2 regions of the Enterobacter hormaechei subsp. xiangfangensis genome follow, and region 1 is predicted to be linked to the other one. Evidence: predicted binding sites of a transcription regulator. Region 1 holds the regulator's gene; the other holds the start of a gene.
The links. Region 1 encodes CRP, which controls carbon source genes, mostly activating them, when cyclic AMP is high. Its sites were predicted from a motif close to ATGTGANNNNNNTCACAT; they were not measured.
Positions count from the first base shown of each region.

Region 2: the regulator CRP is predicted to act here: its motif matches at 2,226-2,243, upstream of azuC (stress response protein AzuC).

Region 1 is NZ_CP017183.1:4,229,526-4,233,814, reverse strand. Features, by position in the region: gene BFV63_RS20320 (YccS/YhfK family putative transporter) at 1-1,027, opposite strand, end outside; gene crp (cAMP-activated global transcriptional regulator CRP) at 1,085-1,717, opposite strand; gene BFV63_RS20310 (OsmC family protein) at 2,028-2,432, shown strand; gene BFV63_RS20305 (phosphoribulokinase) at 2,499-3,368, opposite strand; gene BFV63_RS20300 (YheU family protein) at 3,399-3,617, opposite strand; gene BFV63_RS20295 (hydrolase) at 3,614-4,289, opposite strand, start outside.
Region 2 is NZ_CP017183.1:2,832,917-2,837,205, forward strand. Features, by position in the region: gene BFV63_RS13615 (non-heme ferritin-like protein) at 1-167, shown strand, start outside; gene BFV63_RS13620 (anaerobic C4-dicarboxylate transporter) at 309-1,652, shown strand; gene BFV63_RS13625 (DUF2766 family protein) at 1,733-1,984, opposite strand; gene azuC (stress response protein AzuC) at 2,091-2,174, opposite strand; gene BFV63_RS13630 (MFS transporter) at 2,389-3,807, shown strand; gene BFV63_RS13635 (RpiB/LacA/LacB family sugar-phosphate isomerase) at 3,851-4,289, opposite strand, start outside.

The sequences.
Region 1 (4,289 bases):
TATCGGCCATCAGGTCTCGCGCATAAAGCGGGCGCTGGGTACGTAACACCCGGGCGATGCGGCTGAAATGCCAGGCAGCAAATTGCCCGACCGGGTTTTCCGCGTGCTGACGCGCAATCTTTTCCAGCGCGCCGAGCTGTTTGTCCATGTTAAAGCGCGTCGGGTAGCGGTGATAGAGGATATCGTCAGCCAGCACCCGCAGGCGGGCCGCGACGGTCTGCGCGTTCCAGCGGATCACCGCTTCTGCATGGCTGCGCTCCACCAGCTTTTGCACCTCTTCCGGATTATGAAGGCTGACGGAGATATGCTCCTGCAAATCCAGCCCGACCTGGAAGATTCGCAGCAGCCGCTTGTATTCATGATTTTTGTTGGCGGCAAGCATGTGCAGCTGCTGATAGCACTGGCTGATCAGATCCACCACTTTTTGCTGGCGCGCCAGTAGCGGCGGCAGGGATTTTTCCGGGTCGGTATGTTGAGTGAGCAGGGTGTATTTTGCTTCGCAGTATTCAGCAAGCTGCACGTAGAGCAGGCTCAGGGATTCGCGCAGCGGCTGTTCCCGCCACAGCCAGAACCAGAACCAGTTAAACAGCCCGTACCACAGCGTGCCGAGGGCGTAGATTAGCAATGGCTCCCACACCGGCATGTTGCCTGCAAGGCTTAAGGTGAAGATGGCGGCAATCAGCGACGCGGGAAGCAGGCGGGCGTGTAGCGAGCTGATTTCGGCGGTGACGCCGAGCGTCATCGCCAGCACGGTCAGGATCAGAGGCAGAGGAATGTCGCGGGCCAGTAAGAGCTGTACGGCAAGGCTACAGCCGGCAAACAGGCAGCCGCCAATAATCAGACGTTTAAAAAAGCGTTTATGCGGCGTATCCAGACCGGCAATGTTGCAGCAGGCGGGCACGAGGGAAAACAGCAGGCCTTGCTGAAGATGTCCGAGGATCAGGCCCACGGCCACGGGAAGACACAACACCAGCGTTTGTCGCAGTGCGTAGTTAACTTCCGGGTGATAGATCAGCCTGCGCCACATGAGGAGTAGAGACAAAAACGGCGTGCCACCCTGCGGCGGCACGCCGTTTGACCGGAATTAACGGGTCCCGTAAACCACGATGGTTTTACCGTGGGCGGAGATCAGGTTCTGATCTTCCAGCATCTTCAGGATACGGCCCACTGTTTCACGGGAGCAGCCGACGATCTGACCGATTTCCTGGCGGGTAATTTTAATTTGCATACCGTCAGGGTGGGTCATGGCGTCTGGCTGTTTCGCCAGGTTCAACAGCGTCTGCGCGATACGACCGGTTACGTCCAGGAAGGCGAGGTTACCCACCTTCTCAGAGGTCACTTGCAGACGGCGTGCCATCTGGGAAGAGAGACGCATCAGGATGTCAGGGTTGACCTGAATCAGCTGACGGAATTTCTTATAAGAAATTTCAGCCACTTCACATGCTGTTTTTGCACGAACCCAGGCGCTACGTTCCTGGCCTTCTTCAAACAGGCCCAGTTCACCGATAAAATCGCCCTGGTTCAGATAAGAAAGGATCATCTCTTTCCCTTCTTCATCTTTGATCAGCACGGCCACCGAGCCTTTAACGATGTAATACAACGTTTCCGCTTTTTCACCCTGGTGAATCAGCGTGCTCTTTGATGGGTACTTATGAATGTGGCAATGAGACAAGAACCATTCGAGAGTCGGGTCTGTTTGCGGTTTGCCAAGCACCATGCGCTGTTATCCTCTGTTATAAGCTGTCACCAGAGTCATAAGATGCATCCGGACTCTGGGGTTGCAATCGAATTCTTACCCATACCTGGGAAGTCGGCTGTCGTAACGTTTCGCAGCCAGTAAAGTTTGATGTCCTCTGCATACATGTGTAACGTCAATGTATTACTGTAGCATCCAGAGTGTTTTAGCATAGCTTTCGCCGCGTGTCTCCTGGTGTCTCGCTTCAGCATGACGCAGGTCGCCTTCCGTTGCGAGAAATGTAACGTACACGTAATCTGTCATAAAAAATGCAACGTTGGAGTGAGTGAATATGCAAGCGCGTGTGAAATGGGTTGAAGGGTTAACGTTCCTGGGCGAGTCTGCTTCCGGGCACCAGGTTTTGATGGATGGCAACTCCGGCGATAAAGCGCCAAGCCCGATGGAGATGGTGCTGATGGCGGCGGGCGGATGCAGCGCGATCGACGTGGTGTCGATCCTGCAAAAAGGCCGTCATGACGTGACCGATTGTGAAGTGAAGCTGACGTCAGAACGTCGCGAAGAGGCGCCACGCCTGTTCACGCATATTAATCTGCACTTTATCGTCACTGGCAAAGAACTGAAGGATGCGGCGGTCTCGCGTGCGGTTGACCTGTCTGCGGAGAAATACTGCTCTGTGGCGTTAATGCTGGAGAAAGCGGTAAAAATCACCCATTCGTATGAAGTGATAGAGGCTTAATTATTGGGGCATCGTGCGTGTTGATGCCCTCACCCTAACCCTCTCCCACGGGGAGAGGGAACATGTTCACGCGATTTGCTTTCCTTCCATCAGCCGCTGCACCAGCGGTGTCATGATAAGTTCCATTGCCAGCCCCATTTTTCCCCCGGGCACCACTAACGTATTCATGTGCGAAATAAACGAACCCTGTAGCATCGCCAGCAGCCAGGGGTAATCAATGCCTTCCAGGTTGCGGAAGTGGATCACCACAAAGCTCTCGTCCAGCGACGGGATGCTTTTTGCAGCGAACGGGTTAGAGGTGTCCACGGTGGGGACGCGCTGGAAGTTAATGTGGGTTCGGGAGAACTGCGGCGTCAGGAAGTTGATGTAATCTTCCATGGAGCGCACCACCGAGTCCATGACCGCCTCTCGCGAATGGCCGCGCTCGCTCATGTCACGCGTCAGCTTCTGGATCCACTCAAGGTTAACAATCGGCACCACCCCCACCAGCAAATCCACGTGGCGCGCCACGTCGTGCTGAGGCGTCACCACGCCGCCGTGCAATCCTTCGTAAAACAGCACGTCAGTCGGTTCCGGCAGCGGCTGCCAGGGCGTGAACGTGCCGGGGACCTGGTTCCATGGCACGGCTTCATCGTAGGTGTGGAGATACTTGCGGGACTGCCCGGTACCGCTTTGCCCGTATTCACGGAAGGTTTGCTCCAGCAGGCCGAAGTCATTGGCCTCCGGGCCGAAGTAGCTGATGTGTTTACCCAGATCGCGCGCCTTGCGGATGGCCATATCCATCTCCGGGCGCGTGTAGCGGTGAAAGCTGTCGCCTTCTACCTCGGCCGCCCGTAAGTTAAGCTGGGCGAAGATCTTGCGGAAGGCGAGGCTGGTGGTAGTGGTTCCCGCCCCACTCGAACCCGTAACGGCAATAACCGGATGTCTGGCAGACATAGCAACTCCCTGACTGGAAAAGTGTAAAGATCAGCCATGAAACGCGTTGCGGGGCATGATATTGACCGTCTCATGCAGTTCGGACCATACCAGCACCACGTCGCCGCTTTTAAGCTGGCGCTTAACATCGTTGACCTTTTGTTCAAGCGAACGTTCATGTTCACCATAATCGGTGCCTTCGCGCAAGACAAAGCTTTCAATCAGATTATCGAGCGTGTCGGGAGAGAGATCCTGCCAGGGAATAATCATTTTTTACCGTCCAGATAGGCCGTTAACCAGTCGGGAATACGCGTCTCAAGCCACATTTTTGGCCGACGCAGCGTGCCGCCGACAAAACCGACGTGTCCCCCGAATTGGGTGAGCTGATACTCCACGTTGGCCGGCAGATGATCGGGCGCCGGGATCGAGTGATGATCCATAAACGGATCGTCTTTGGCGTGGATAATCAGCGTGGGTTTCGTGATTTGATTCAGTAAAGGCATGGCGCTGCACTGACGGTAATAGTCAATCGCATCGGCAAAACCGTGAATTTTCGAGGTGATCAAATCATCAAACTCGCGCAGGCGCTTCACGCGTTTGAGCTGTTGCAGCGTCACAGGCAGCGTATCCGGATAGGCCTTCAGCTTGCGCGCGGCGTTGGCTTTCAGCAGGTTGAGCAGGTAGCGCTGGTACACTCGCGAAAAGCCCTTTTCCATATGATAGCTGCACTGCTCCAGCATAAACGGCGCAGAGACAATCACCGCCGCATCCAGCGGTACGGCGTCGCTCTCCTTCGCCAGCAGACAGGCCAGCATATTGCCGCCCAGCGAATACCCCACCGCTGCCGTTGGCGCCTCGCCGAAATTGTCTCTTAGCCAGCGCAGGAACCAGGTGCCGTCCTCGGTTTCACCCGAGTGATAAATGCGTTTCTGACGATTAGGC
Region 2 (4,289 bases), 1.4 Mb from region 1:
ACATCATTACCCTCACGTTTTTACGCGATATGGACAGAGAGCAGCAGCAGGATGGCATGCTGCTAAAGACGCTCGCAGATGAAATCCGCAACGCGAAACGTGCGGGGATTTGTCTGGAGCAGACGGACCGCCATCTTCTCGACATAGCTACCGTGCAACACCACTAAGTCCCTTCACCCGCTCCCGTCAGGGGGTGGGTACCAACTCCCTGCTTTTGCTGACATTTAACAAATCAGATCTTGCTCCCAATGAATAACCACACATCGTGTAATGATTTGTTTAATTACATTCATTGACGAGGGAGCATCATGATCACCATTGAGTTTATTGTCATTATCCTCTGCCTGCTGATAGGCACCCGCTTCGGCGGGATGGGCCTGGGGCTGATAAGCGGTATCGGCCTGTTTATTTTAAGTTTTGTCTTTGGTCTGCAACCCGGTAAACCGCCCGTTGACGTGATGCTCACAATCCTCGCCGTCATCGGCTGTGCGGCCACGCTACAGACCGCCGGTGGCCTGAATGTAATGATGCAATTCGCAGAGCGCCTGCTGCGTAAACATCCCCAACACATCACCCTTCTCGCACCGTTTACCACCTGGATGTTGACCTTCCTCTGCGGGACCGGTCACGTCGTCTACACCATGTTTCCCATTATCGCGGATATCGCCCTGAAAAAAGGCATTCGCCCGGAACGGCCGATGGCGGTGGCCTCGGTGGCCTCTCAGATGGCGATCACCGCCTCCCCCGTTTCCGTGGCCGTCGTATCGCTGGTCTCGATTCTGGGTGCGCAGCACGGCATCGGTCACGCGTGGGGGATCCTCGAAATCCTCGCCGTTTCCGTACCGGCCTCACTGTCTGGCGTCGCCATTGCGGCACTGTGGAGCCTGCGCCGGGGGAAAAACCTCGCAGACGATACTGAATTTCAGGAAAAGCTGAAAGATCCGAAACAGCGGGAGTTTATCTATGGAGGAACGGAGACGTTGATGGATCAGCGTTTCCCGAAACAGGCCTACTGGTCCACGTGGATCTTCTTCGCCGGGATTGCCGTTGTGGTCCTGCTGGGTGCGCTGCCCGAGCTGCGTCCGGCGTTTGAGATCAAAGGGAAAATGACAGCACTGTCGATGAACCTTGTCATTCAAATGATGATGCTGATCGCCGGGGCCATCATGCTGATGACCTGCAAGGTAAATGCGTCGGCCATTTCAAACGGGGCGGTATTTAAGGCGGGGATGGTCGCGATTTTCTCGGTGTTTGGCGTGGCGTGGATGAGCGATACCTTTTTTCAGGCGCATCTCGACGAGCTGAAAATGGCGCTGGAGGGGGTGGTGAAGAGTCATCCCTGGACGTATGCCATCGTGCTGTTCCTGGTATCAAAACTGGTCAACAGCCAGGCTGCGGCCTTGACCGCGGTCGCCCCGATGGGGTTGATGCTGGGCATCGAGCCGAAAATGCTGGTGGCCTTCTTCCCGGCATCCTACGGCTACTTTGTGCTGCCGACCTATCCGAGCGATCTGGCCTGTATCGGGTTCGATCGCTCCGGCACCACCCGCATCGGTAAATTCATCATCAACCACAGCTTTATTCTGCCGGGGCTGATTGGCGTCAGCTGTGCCTGCGTGGTGAGCTATCTGCTGGTACAGACGTTCTTCTGATCCTTCTGCGGGCGACAGGCTCTGTCGCCCTTCGACGTAAAAGCAGAAAAGGGTTTCTAATTTTAAAACATCGGTTTATTTTAGTGTGACTCACCCTGCGGTGTGAAGCGGAGTTCAATCAGCGCGATCGCTTTCTGGATCGCGCGGAGCGTAACCGGGTCCGCCGCAGCAGGATGGTTGGTGAAATCGATGTTTTTCAGTTGGGTCGACATCTTTTCGCGTACCTCAACCGGCGCGATAACGTCAATCACATCAAGGATTTGTTTGATAACCAGCTGGCAGGCGACGACGTCAGATACCAGTTCCTGATCGGCGCTCAGGTTTTGTGACATGGGGTTCTCCTTATTCAAAGGCCGCCATAGTAGCAAAACAGACGCCCTTCCATCTCCCTCTCGTCGTCCGCAGACATAAAAAAACCTGCCGAAGCAGGTTTTTTTATCAGAACATCGCACCCGGTGGGACGTCTTTAAACGTTGTGCAGTAGTTTGCCCACATGCTTTTCAGGATTTTGCGCAGTTTCATTATGTTGCTCCAGTAACGTGTTATGCAGGTGTTATTGTCAATACGCTTATAATATGACCACCATCACAAAAATCAACCATTTTGTGACCTGCATCACGGTTATTAAACCCTCAGTGCTGCTGGTTTGTTAAAAAAAGCCATGATAAATCTGCACGTTACAGTCTTATAAATTCCAGTAAATGTTTATAAAATTTTTTGAGCGGGCAGGAAGAGAATGAGTGAAAACGTATCCGGCAAAGAGAGCCGTGGATTATCGCCTGCGGCGCTGCTGGTGGCCGGTGCTTTCTTTATGGAGTTTCTGGACGGGACGGTGATTGCCACCGCGCTGCCGGACATGGCAAAAAGCTTCGGTGTACAGGCCGTGGATCTGAATATCGGCATCAGCGCCTACCTGATCACCCTGGCCGTGCTGATCCCCGCCAGCGGCTGGATCGCCGACCGCTTCGGCGCGCGAAAAGTGTTTGCCCTCGCGCTGGCAATCTTCACGCTGGCCTCGGTATTTTGCGGCCTGTCCACCACGCTCGATCAGTTCGTCGCGATGCGCGTCCTTCAGGGCATGGGTGGCGCGCTGATGGTGCCCGTGGGTCGCCTGGCCGTGCTACGCACCACGCCAAAACATCAGCTCATCACGGCAATCGCCACCCTGACGTGGCCTGCGCTGGTCGCGCCGATCATCGGCCCGCCGCTGGGTGGGTTCATTACCAGCTATGCCGACTGGCGCTGGATCTTCTTTATTAACGTGCCGCTGGGGATAATCGCCATTTTGCTGGCACTGCGCATCATTCCAGACCTGCATGAAGATACGCGCCGACCGTTTGATTTACCGGGTTTTGTTGTCACCACCCTTGCCATGGTGAGCCTGGTTTATGCGATGGAGTTGATGGGCGCAGAGCCTCTGCGAACAGGATTAACCGCCACGCTGTTTATCGTCGGTATCGTCGCGTTAAGTCTGGCACTGCGTCACTTTAAGCGGACAACCTGGCCGATGATCAGACTCGATGCGATGCAGGTGCCGACGTTTCGCGTCACCCTGTATGGCGGATCGCTGTTTCGCGCCTCCATCAGCGCGGTTCCGTTCCTGTTACCGCTGATGTTCCAGGTCGGCTTTGGCATGGACGCGTTCCATTCGGGCCTGCTGGTGCTGGCGGTTTTCGTTGGCAATCTCACCATTAAACCGGCGACGACGCCGCTTATCCGCAGCCTGGGGTTTAAGCGGCTGTTGCTGATTAACGGTGCGTTGAATGTCCTGGCGTTGCTGGCCTGCGCGTTTCTGACGCCGCAGACGCCCGCGTGGCTCGTCATGCTGATCCTCTATCTGGGCGGCGTTTTCCGTTCGATTCAGTTTACAGCCATCAGTACGCTGGCTTTTGCGGATGTGCCATCGGTGCAGATGAGCTATGCCAATACTCTGTTTTCAACCGCAACGCAGCTTGCCGTGGGGCTTGGGATCACGCTCGGGGCGATTGGTATTCGTATCGGGGAAAAAGTCAGTGAGGCGATGGGGATTGCCGGCATGCCGGGAATGAGCTTCCGGCTGGCATTTGTGGCGATCGCACTAATCTGCCTGGTGGGAATGGTTGACACGCTGCGTCTGACCAAAGATGCAGGCAGCGCGGTCTCATCGAAAAAGTAACGCTATCTGCCGGGCAGGCAACGCACCGCCCGGCAAAACGGAATCAGCCAACAATACCGCGCACGAAGGCTTCGATCTCTTTGTCCTGGCAGTTCTCGAAGAAGCACTGCTGGAAGCGCTGGCCTGAGACGGCGGTTTTAACCAGCTCAGGATCGATTGCTCGCAGGGTATCCAGATAGTTTTCTTTCACCACCGCCGCTTTCACCTGGTTCAGGATCCCGGCGTTACGCACCTGCGGCTCTTTACGCTCTGGTGGATAACCTTCGCCATTGCGTCCGGTAAACGCTTTCTCAAAGATAAAGCGTACGTTCAGTTCTGCCCCCCAGCCGAAGCCCTTTGCAAAAGGCAGAGAAAGCGCGTTACCGTTGTTGATTTGCGCAAACAGGAAGGCATCCGCAGGATCGATGCAGTAACCGCAAATCACACCCGGATGGATGTTCAGGGACATCAACGCGCCCTGCCCGGTACCGCAGCCGGTGACA